2 regions of the Stenotrophomonas sp. YJH_SMC_19 genome follow, and region 1 is predicted to be linked to the other one. Evidence: riboswitches for the same ligand, from Rfam matches in the RefSeq annotation. Region 1 holds a riboswitch; the other holds the start of a gene.
What was found. Region 1 has a riboswitch for thiamine pyrophosphate ahead of thiC (phosphomethylpyrimidine synthase ThiC). Riboswitches for the same ligand answer to the same signal wherever they lie in the genome.

Region 1 (5,615 bases):
GGGCGCGAAATTTTTATCTGGCGTTCATTTTCACATGCGCCGAAGCATGGTCAATCCGACCAGACGCGACACCACAAGGCCGATATACATGACGCCTGCGAACTGTTCGAGCATCACCAAGGCCCGTGCCTGCGGGTGCAACGGCACGACGTCACTCAATCCAACTCCGGACAACAAGCTGAAGCTCAGATAAAGCAGCTCCATCCAGCTGCGTTCGGGGCCAGCCGTCGCGCCCTGGAAACTGCCTGGATACCACTGTTGGCACACCGCGAATGCAAAGGCGAAGCCCCAGGCCAGCAGGGTGAAGGTTGCCCCGGCCGCGAACAGTTCGTCGCGTGTTACTCGATGGTCCTGCAGCATGTAGGCGATCAATGCCCCGGCCGTATAGAAGTACAGCAGGCTTTCCAGCAGCTGCGCGGTGGTCAGCAGCGCGCTGCGGTCAAGCAGGGCGCCAGCCAGCGAGAACACCACCGATGGAATGGCCAGCAGCAATGCCAGCCAGGTTCCCAGCGGACTGCGCTGGACCACCCACAGCGCCAGGCCGAGTACCGCCATGCCGAACATGCCCAGCGCCGCCCGGCCAGCGGCGGTGTCATCGAGGGCGGGATACAGCAGCACCGCGATCAACTGGGCGGCCAGGAGCCAGGCCGAAGGATGGCGGCGGGCGATGGCCAGCCAGCGGGTGGTCGTGGCAACGGGCATGGCGTCCTTTCCCCTGGGCGATGCGCGGAGGATAGCCGGGCGCGGCGTGATGAACGGTAGTGCCGGCCATTGGCCAGCACTCTCCCCGGTCCCGTGCACGACGGAATGCCGGCCGGCGGCCGGCACTACCCGTTACCCGTCACCCCTGGCGGTAGACCTCGGCCCCGCCAGCACGGAACTCCTGCGACTTCTCCTTCATGCCGGCCTCGGCGTAGTCGCGCACGTCCTGGGTGATCTTCATCGAACAGAAGTGCGGTCCGCACATCGAGCAGAAGTGGGCCAGCTTGTGCGCGTCCTTCGGCAGCGTCTCGTCGTGGAATTCCTTGGCCTTTTCCGGATCCAGGCCCAGGTGGAACTGGTCCTCCCAGCGGAACTCGAAGCGCGCCTTGCTCAGCGCGTTGTCGCGTACCTGTGCGCCCGGATGCCCCTTGGCCAGGTCGGCCGCGTGCGCGGCAATGCGGTAAGCCATGATGCCGTCGCGCACGTCCTGGCGGTTGGGCAGGCCCAGGTGTTCCTTCGGCGTCACGTAGCAGAGCATGGCCGTGCCAAACCAGCCGATCATCGCCGCGCCGATCGCACTGGTGATGTGGTCGTAGCCCGGCGCGATGTCGGTCGTCAGCGGGCCCAGCGTGTAGAACGGCGCTTCGCCGCATTCGCGCAGCTGCTTGTCCATGTTTTCCTTGATCAGCTGCATCGGCACGTGGCCGGGGCCTTCGATCATGGTCTGCACATCGTGTTTCCAGGCGATCTTCGTCAGTTCACCCAGCGTTTCCAGTTCGCCGAACTGCGCTGCATCGTTGGCATCGGCGATGCAACCCGGGCGCAGGCCATCGCCCAGCGAGAAGGTCACGTCGTAGGCCTTCATGATTTCGCAGATCTCTTCGAAATGCGTGTAGAGGAAATTCTCCTTGTGGTGCGCCAGGCACCACTTGGCCATGATCGAGCCCCCGCGGCTGACGATGCCGGTCACCCGCTTGGCGGTGAGCGGCACGTAGCGCAGCAGTACGCCGGCGTGGATGGTGAAGTAGTCCACGCCCTGCTCGGCCTGCTCGATCAGCGTGTCGCGGAAGATTTCCCAGGTAAGCGCCTCGGCACGACCATCAACCTTTTCCAGCGCCTGGTAGATCGGCACGGTACCAATGGCCACCGGCGAGTTGCGGATGATCCATTCACGGGTCTCATGGATGTGCTTGCCGGTGGACAGATCCATCACCGTGTCGCCGCCCCAGCGGATCGCCCACACCAGCTTTTCCACTTCCTCGGCGATGCCGGAAGATACGGCGCTGTTGCCGATGTTGGCGTTGATCTTGGTGAGGAAGTTGCGCCCGATGATCATCGGCTCGCTTTCCGGATGGTTGATGTTGTTGGGCAGCACCGCGCGGCCACGTGCAATCTCGTCGCGCACGAACTCAGGGGTGATGACCTTCTGGATCGACGCGCCGAAGGCCTCGCCCGGGTGCTGCTGCAGCAGGCTGGCATCCCGGATCGCGTCCAGGCGCTGGTTCTCGCGGATGGCGACGAATTCCATTTCCGGCGTGATGATGCCGCGGCGCGCGTAATGCATCTGGGTGACGTTGGCACCGGCACGTGCGCGGCGTGGCAGGCTGCGCGCGGGGAAACGCACCGCGTCAAGCTTCGGGTCATGCTCGCGATCGCGACCGAACGAAGAACTCAGTCCTTCAAGCTGCTCGGTATCACCGCGCTCTTCCACCCAGCCGCGACGCAGTGCCGGCAAACCGGCGGACAGATCGATGCGCACCTCCGGGTCGGTGTACGGGCCCGACGTGTCGTAAACGGTCACCGGCGCATTCTCTTCGCCGCCGAACAGCGTCGGCGTACGGGTCAGCGCGATCTCGCGCATCGGCACCTGAAGATCCGGGCGTGAACCGGGCACGTGGATCTTGCGCGAGCCGGGAATGGGCCGGGTCACGGATGCGGAGAGTTGCTGGGCCTGTTGCTGCAGGGCGGAGAGCTGTGCGTTCATCGGGCATCGTCCAGGAAGGTCAGGGACGAAGCGGCGGCGCACGGCACCCGCGCACGGACGGTCCTTGGGCGGAGTCCGGGCACAGCTGCATTGCAAAGCTTCCCTACGCCGGTATGAGCCGGATCAGGTTCCAAGGGACTGTCTCAACCGTGGCCACATGGCCCGGTACCCCCGCTTCTTGGTGCGCATTAGAGCATAGACCGCCCGCCTCCGGGATCAGATCGCCATTCGTTAACGGAACCATGACGTCGCGTTCAGTAACGTGCACGCCATCGCGTTGCTGAGATCGATGCGTTCCCCGCCGCCTTCGCGGCCCCTGCCCGGTCCGTGCTGCATGCCGCCGGCCCTTCGCCGCAAGCTCTGCTCGCTCCCCTCAATCCCCCTTGATCGGAGAAGCTCCTTCATGGTGTTTCGCGTTTCCATCGCACTGGTTCTGCTGCTGGTGCTGCTCGCCGGTATCGCCCCCGGCCCCTTCAACACCGTGGTCCAGTCGATGCTGGCGGAAGTCATCCGCAGTGTCGGCTGGCTGTACCTGCTGGTGGTGTTCCTGGCGCTGGTGTTCCTGATGTACCTGGCGTTCGGCCGCTTCGGCAATCTGCGCATCGGCGGCGAGGACGCCGAACCCGAGTTCTCGCGTGCCAGCTGGATGTCGATGCTGTTCGCCGCCGGCATGGGCATCGGCCTGGTGTTCTGGGGTGCGGCCGAGCCCATCTCGCATTTCAGCAAGCCGCCGGAAGGCCTGGCGCCGCAAAGCCTGGATGCGGCGCGCGCATCGATGCGCTATGCGTTCTTCCACTGGGGCCTGCACCCGTGGGCGATCTACGCACTGATCGGTCAGGCGATGGCCTGGTTCCAGTTCAACCGCAATGGACGCGGCCTGGTCAGCGACATGCTGCAGCCGATCATCGGCCGCCACCATCGCGGCTGGATCGGTCGGGTGGTCAACATCGCCGCCGTAGTTGCCACCGCGATCGGTGTCGCCACCACGCTCGGCTTCGGCACCATCCAGATTGCTGCCGGTATCGAACGCGTCTTCAGCGTGCAGGCTACCGTCGCCGTGCAGATGACCATCATTGCCGTCGCCTTCGTGTTGTACATGGCCTCCACCGCCAGTGGCGTGGAGCGAGGTGTGAAGTGGCTGTCCAACTTCAACCTGGCGTTGGCTGCCCTGCTGGCAGCCATCCTGCTGGTGCTGGGGCCGACCGGCTTCATCTTCGATACGTTCACCACCACGCTGGGCTCCTACCTCAACCAGCTGGTGACGATGAGCCTGCGCATGTCACCGTTCTCCGGCAGCACCTGGGTGGCGGACTGGACGATCTTCTACTGGGCCTGGTGGATCTCGTGGGCGCCGTTCGTGGGATCGTTCATCGCGCGCATCTCGCGCGGCCGCAGCGTGCGCGAGTTCGTGATCGGCGTCGTGCTCGCACCGACGCTGCTGGGCTTCTTCTGGTTCGCGGTGTTCGGCGGCACTGCGTTGTGGGCACAGATCTTCGGCCACGCCGATCTGGTGCAGGCGCTTGGCAATGGCTACGAGACGGTGTTGTTCACACTGTTCGACAGCATGCCGCTACCGTTGTTGCTGTCGTGCATCGCGCTGGTGCTGCTGATGATCTTCTTCGTGACCTCGGCCGATTCGGCGGTCCTGGTGCTGGCCAGCATGTCCACCGACGAGGCTGGCGACCCACCGTTGAAGCGCAAGCTGGCCTGGGGCATTGCGGTGGCACTGATTGCAGCGGCGTTGCTGCTGGCCGGAGGCCTGGACGCGCTGCAGGGCATGATCACGATCGCGGCATTGCCATTCGCGCTGCTGATGGTGCTGGTGATGGTGTCGCTGTACCGGGTGCTGGACCAGGAGTACACGCGGGAGCGGCGGCAGGCGCAGCGCCAGCGGCACATGATCGATGCGTGGATTGCACGCGAGATGGCGGCGCAGGAGGAGACGCAGGCCGAGGCAGCGCGCGCGCACGATCAGGATTGAGGGTGTTTTGCAGCCTGCGGCTGCACCGCTTTTTTCAAGCAACGGCAACAACAACTTCAAAAGCGGCTCTGGATTTCTGCTGGTTTGGCGGGGAGGGGGCCGATGGCGGGACACGCCGCAAGTACGTCCCTGTAGGCTCGGCCACGGCATCCATGCCGTGGACGGTCCCGCCATCGGCCCCCTCCCCGCTTCCGACAATTTCCCGGTGACGGTTGGTTTTCCACGCCATGCGTGGAAGAGGTGTATCGGAAAACAAGAAGGGGTCGGATCCGTTTTCCTTCGGAAAACGGATCCGACCCCAACCCACAGCGCGCGGCTGTTGCCGTTGCCGTTGCCGTTGCCTTTGCTCTTGCTCTTGCTCTTCCTTTTCTTTTCCTGCGGTGACGGCCACGGAAACTGTCCGTGGCCGGGCGGGTGGGTTGGCTGGGGGCGTGAGCCGCATGGATGCGGCGACCGAGCTTACATGGACGTACTTGCAGCGGCCCCCAGACAATCCACCCGCCCGGCCAAGCCCCGTATCACTGCCACCACCGCAGAGGGGGCTCAGCCCGTTGGCCGGGAAACTCAGTACCCCGCCGCCTGCCCATCCTTGCGACTCTCCGAAGCTCCGTAATAAACCCCGCTCTCGGGATCGCGCATGATCGCCTGGTACCCGCCATAAGGCCCATCGGCGAACACGATGCGATGCCCCTTGCGCATCAGCGTACGCACCGTCTCGTAGGGGAAGCCGGTCTCCAGATTCACTTCGCCGCCGTCGGTCATCGCCGTGGCCTGGCCGGTCGGCTCGGTGGAACCTTCATGCTGGATGCGCGGCGCATCGCCGGCTTCCTGCAGGTTCATCCCGAAATCCACCAGGTTCATCACGATCTGCGCATGGCCCTGCGGCTGCATCGCGCCGCCCATCACGCCGAAGCTGGCATACGGCTTGCCGCCCTTGGTGATGAACCC
Region 2 (5,615 bases), on a different contig from region 1:
TCGGCAACCTGACCACCTCCGACCGCCGCGACCGCCGTTACTACGACAATCACCGTTACGACGACCGCTACGATCGCCGTTACGACCGTGGCTACTACCGCAGCGGCTACTACGACCGCGGTGATGACCGTCGCTGGCAACGCGAGCGCTACTACGACAACCGCTACTACCACGACCGCGGTCGCCATCGCGGCTGGTAAGCAGCGCGGCATCTTCCATGCCGATGCACGGACGGGCGGGTCGATGACCCGCCCGTTTGCGTTGGCCGCGTGCATGGCGTTGAATGCGCAGCCTTGGATGTGACTTTCCCCACTGGGGCTGCGGCATGACTTCTTCCTCCCACCGCGTGCAGGGCCTCAACAACGACGAGGTCGCTGCCGACTGGCCACCGATCAGCGCGGCGGACATCGCGTGGCTGCGCCAGCGCTACCCGCAGCTGCACATCGGCAGCGAACCGCGCTGGCACAGCCCGCGGCCGCTGTCGGCTGCCGCCATCGTCAACGGCGCGAACGGCGCGGTGTTCGTCAAGCGCCATCACCACAGCGTGCGCAGTGCGGCCTGCCTGGAAGAAGAGCACCACTTCATCGCCCATCTCGCCGCAGCGGGCGTACCGGTGGTGCAGGTGCTGCCAGCGGCCGATGGCCACACTGCGGCCGAACATGGCGAATGGACGTTCGAGCTGCATGCGATCGGCGTCGGCGAGGACCTGTACCGCGACGCCGTGTCGTGGTCGCTGCTGACCGATGTCGCGCAGGCCCGCGAAGCCGGGCGCACACTCGCGCAGCTGCACCGGGCCGCCGCCAGCTACCACGCGCCCCAACGCAGCACCCATGTGCTGGTCGCGCGCGACGATCTGATCCGTGCCGACGATCCGATCGCGGCCATCAAGGCAGGGCTGCACGAGCGTCCCGGGCTGGCCCGCTATCTCGCGCGCATTCCATGGGAAGCGCAGCTGCAGCGCGACGTGCTGCCGTGGCATGCCGGCCTGGCCGAGCGCCTGCGCGATGAGCCACGATTGTGGGCGCACAACGACTGGCACGTTTCCAACCTGCTGTGGCGCGATGGGCAGATCAGTACCGTGCTGGATTTTGGCCTGGCCTCGCCCACCAGTGCGCTGTTCGACCTCGCCACGGCGATCGAGCGCAACGCGGTGGCGTGGCTGGAACTGGAGCGCGGCATGGAGACGGTGCGCATCGATATCGCGCTGGCCCTGCTCGACGGCTATCGCCAGGTGCTGCCGCTGTCGGCGGCACGCGTGCACCTGCTGGCCGACCTGCTGCCGATGGTTCATTTCGACTTCGCACTGTCCGAAGTGGAGTACTTCGAAGGCGTCACCGGCTCGACCGCCAATGCCGACGTCGCGTGGCAGCCCTTCATGCTGGGGCATCCGGCGTGGTTCCACAGCGCGCCGGGACAGGCACTGCTGCAGGCGCTGCACGCGGCGGCGTGACCCGGTTGGCGCACCATTGGGGTCAGATCCCTTTCCTGCGGAAAGGGATCTGACCCCGCAGCCTGGACCCCGCAGCCTGAAGGACGTCGGCTCGCAAATCCGTACCATTTGTAGTGAAATGGTCACCTGAAGCGGGGGTGCCTGGATCTGCCAGGCTGAGAGAGTCCCTTGGAACCTGATCCGGTTTGCACCGGCGTAGGGAGCTTTGAGCCGCAGCCACACCCCCATCATGGGCCGGTGCACCTGCGCGCCGTCGCTTCGTCTCCCTTGTTGTCCGAAGACGAACCGAATGAACCGCTGCCTGCGCCCCACCCTGCTCTCCCTCGCCCTCTGCGCCGCGCTGCCGCTGCACGCCAGCGAGGCCGAGGCGTCCCCTGATGCGGCTGCCGCCGGCGCCGAGCGCTCGCCCACCGAACTGGCGGCGGTACGCGTGCAGGCCGGCAAACCGAAGGCCGATACCTCACGCGTGAACGCCTTCGGTGGCGGCAGCTGGAAGGACACGCCGGCCTCGGTGAACGTGCTCGAGCGCGATTACCTCGACCGCCGCCAGGTGCGTTCGCTGTCCGAGCTGGCCAGCAACGATGCCTCGCTGGGTGATGCGTATGCGCCGGTGGGTTACTACCAGAACATCGCCATCCGTGGCTTCGCGCTGGACGCGGCCACCGGCTACCGCTTCAACGGCCTGTCCATCGCCGGCGAACAGCGCCTGGCGCTGGAGAACGTGCAGTCGGTGGAGATCCTCAAGGGTGAAGCCGGCCTGGCCGCAGGCGTGATGGCGCCGGGCGGCATCATCAACTACATCGGCAAGCGCCCGGCCGAAGTGCGCACCGCCACGCTCGGTACCGATTCGGAAGGCTCGCGCTACGTCGCCGTCGATGTCGGCCACTGGATCACCCCGCGTTTCGGCCTGCGCCTGAATGCCGCCTGGGATTCCAGCAATTCCTACGTCGAGCACGCCGATGGCCGCCGTAACTTCTACTCGCTGGCCGCCGACTGGCTGATCGGCGAGCGCGGCAAGCTGGAAGTGGATGCCAACTACCAGACCAGCTCGCAGCGTTCGGTGTCCGGCTACCAGCTGCTGGGCGCACGCGACCTGCCGCGTGGCATCGACCGCGAGCACCTGCTCGGCTACCAGCCGTGGCAGCGCCCGGTGGACATCGCCAGCACCAACATCACCGCGCTGCATACCTACGACTTCAACGAGGCCTGGCAGTCGCGCGTTTCGGTCGGCCACAGCCGCTCGGTCATCGATGACAACGTCGCCTTCGCCTATGGCTGCTACTACGCCGTGCAGTGCGCCGATGGCAGCGTGCCGGGCAACTACTTCGCGCCCAATGGCGACTACGACGTCTACGACTACCGCAGCCCGGATGACACCCGCCGCAACCAGCAGGCCCGTGCCGAGCTGCGTGGCCGCTTCGAGACCGGCAGCGTCGGCCATGAGCTGACCGTCGGTGCCGACTACTTCCGCCGCACCGTGGACAAGCGCCCGAGCGTCAACGAGTACGTCGGCACCAGCAACATCCACGAAGCACCGGTGCCGGTGTTCGCGCCGTCGCCGAAGATGCCGGGCCCGTCCGCACGTCGCCTGGACAGCCGCCAGACCGCGTTCTTCGCGCTGGACCGGATCAGCTTCGGCGATGACTGGCAGTGGCTGGCCGGTGGCCGCTTCGTGCGCCTGGACGAGCGTGCCTACGACAAGCGTGGCACCCCGCAGCGGCACAGCCGCCTGTCGCGCTTCCTGCCGCAGACTGCGGTGGTGTGGAAGGCCACCGACCAGCTCAACGCCTATGCCAGCTACGTGCGCGGCATTTCGCTGGGCCAGGAAGCGCCGTTCTGGACCAGCAACGCCGACACCTTCCTGCCGTCGGTGCAGTCGCGGCAGCTGGAAGTGGGCGTGAAGTACGTGCCGGTCGAGGCGCTGACCCTGGGCGCGGCGGTGTTCCGCATTTCGCAGCCGTACCAGTACGCCAAGCCCGACAACAGCGACGTCGGCTACACCTTCGTCGAGGAAGGCACCCAAACCCACACCGGCCTGGAGCTGACCGCCAACGGCCAGCTGACCGACGCGCTGCAGATCGTGGCCAGCGCCAGCGTGCTGCAGGCGCGCGCGCGCGACACCGGTACCCCGGCCTATGAAGGCCATCAGCTGGTGAACGTGCCGAAGGTGCGCGCCAGCGTGCACGTAGCCTACGCGCTGCCGTTCGTGCAGGGCCTGGACGTGACCGGCGGCTGGCGCTATGCCAGTGCCAACGTGGCCCGCGCCGACGGTGGCGTGCGCGCACCCGACTATTCAGTGTTCGACGCTGGCCTGCGTTTCCAGCATCGCCTGCGTGAGCGCGCAGTGACCTGGAACCTGTCGGTGGACAACGTGTTCAACCGCTTCTACTGGCGCGATACCGGCAGCAGCGGCGGTGACTACTACCTGTTCCCCGGCGCACCGCGACAGGCCCGCCTGTCGGTGACGTTCGCGCTGTGAGCGGCGTGATGCTCGAGTGGACCGCCGCACTGTGCAGCATCCTCGGCGTCTGGCTGATGGCCCGGCGCCGGCTGGCGGCGTGGCCGGTGGGCCTGCTGTCGGTGGCGCTGTATGGCCTGGTGTTCGCCGAGGCCAAGCTGTACTCGGACACCCTGCTGCAGATCGCCTTCGGTGGTTTCCTGGTCTATGGCTGGCTCAACTGGCGGCAGCATGCCGCCGATGAAGGCAGCATCCGCATCGTGCCGCTGGCACGCGGCATGCTGCTGCGCGACCTGGCCATCGGCCTGTGCGGTGGCGTGGTGCTGGGTGCAGCCATGCACAGCTTCACCGACGCTGCCCTGCCGTGGTTGGATGCGCTGCTGACCGGTCTGAGCCTGGTCGGGCAATGGTGGCAGGCCCGCCGCCACGTGGCCTGCTGGTGGGTGTGGATCGCAGTGGACGTGGTCTATGTGGGTGCGTACCTGTTCAAGTCGCTGCACGTGACCGCCGCGCTGTACGTGTTCTTCCTCGGCCTGGCCGTGTTCGGCCTGCGCGCATGGAGCGCCGCCGCTCGCGAGCCACAGGTGGCAACGCAGTAGAGCCACGCCATGCGTGGCTGGGCCACTGGTAGTCGCCAACCTTGGTTGGCGTGCGTGCCGACCAAGGTCGGCATCTACCCAGAACATCCACGCATGGCGTGGATCTACTTCGGCTCCAGCACCAGGCCCAGCCGCAGCGGCTGGCGCATGTCGGCTGGCGGAGCCGCCTGCAACGGTGCGGCCTGCAGCGTCGCACGCAGGTCAGCATCGACCTGGGCATCACCCAGGCTGTCGAATTCCAGCTTCGAGATGCGGCCATCCGCCGCGATCCACACGCTCACCGGTAGCGGCGTCGGTGCGTCCGGATGTGCCTGCAGCCATTCCAGCACGCGCTGCGCCTGCGGGTCCTGCTCCTGCTGCAGGCGCTGCTGCAGCTGCCCCCCCACGGCGGCGGCATAGGCCATCCAGTGTGCAGGAGCTTCCTGCGCGGACACCCCGGCGCTACCCAGTGCCAGCGCACCGAACAACCCGGCCAGTGGCCGCCACCAGCGGCGTGCACCGGTTGTGTTCCTTGCCATCGCCATCGCCCGCCCCTGCGCTCTCATCCAACCGCTGATGGTCGGCGCGGTAGATGACAGACAGATGGCGGTACAGTAGAGCCACGCCATGCGTGGCTGCTACGGGCAACGTGCGCACCATCCACGCGTGGCGTGGATCTACTGGAACAGAGCGGCCAGTAGCATGCGCAAGGACGAGAGCCGCGATCAGTCGCCCAGGTCGGCCAGCACCTTGCGCGAGGGCGCGAAGAAGGTCACGCCGGTGGTGGCGGTGGAGAAATCAAGGATGCGGTCATGCAGCGGTGCGGGATTGCCGATGAACATGCGCTCGAGCATCTTCTCGATCACCCACAGGCGGCGCGTGTAGCCGATGAAGTAGGTGCCGTACTCGCCGCGACCCGGCTTGGCGAACGGCATGTTGTCGCGCAGGATCTCGTGCTCGCCGTCGGCATCCTCGATGGTGCACAGCGTCTTGTGCGACTTCTGCGCATCGGCCGGCGCATCGTCCAGCTCGATGTTGTCGTGCTTGGTACGACCGATGATTGCTTCCTGCGCCTCGGTCTTCTGCGCGCGCCAGGCATCGAGGTTGTGCAGGTACTTCTGCACCACCA

Region 2: another riboswitch for thiamine pyrophosphate. It lies ahead of AC5P5R_RS16450 (TonB-dependent receptor); the one in region 1 lies ahead of thiC (phosphomethylpyrimidine synthase ThiC).

What each region holds. Positions count from the first base shown of each region.
Region 1 covers NZ_JCAFRI010000005.1:69,577-75,191, forward strand. Annotated here, with positions in the region: gene AC5P5R_RS07875 (ion channel) at 31-702, opposite strand; gene thiC (phosphomethylpyrimidine synthase ThiC) at 842-2,686, opposite strand; TPP riboswitch at 2,769-2,869, opposite strand; gene AC5P5R_RS07885 (BCCT family transporter) at 3,090-4,667, shown strand; gene ggt (gamma-glutamyltransferase) at 5,232-5,615, opposite strand, start outside.
Region 2 covers NZ_JCAFRI010000017.1:52,968-58,582, reverse strand. Annotated here, with positions in the region: gene AC5P5R_RS16460 (glycine zipper 2TM domain-containing protein) at 1-200, shown strand, start outside; gene AC5P5R_RS16455 (phosphotransferase enzyme family protein) at 326-1,450, shown strand; TPP riboswitch at 1,574-1,669, shown strand; gene AC5P5R_RS16450 (TonB-dependent receptor) at 1,740-3,929, shown strand; gene pnuC (nicotinamide riboside transporter PnuC) at 3,938-4,507, shown strand; gene AC5P5R_RS16440 (hypothetical protein) at 4,612-5,031, opposite strand; gene AC5P5R_RS16435 (Dyp-type peroxidase) at 5,212-5,615, opposite strand, start outside.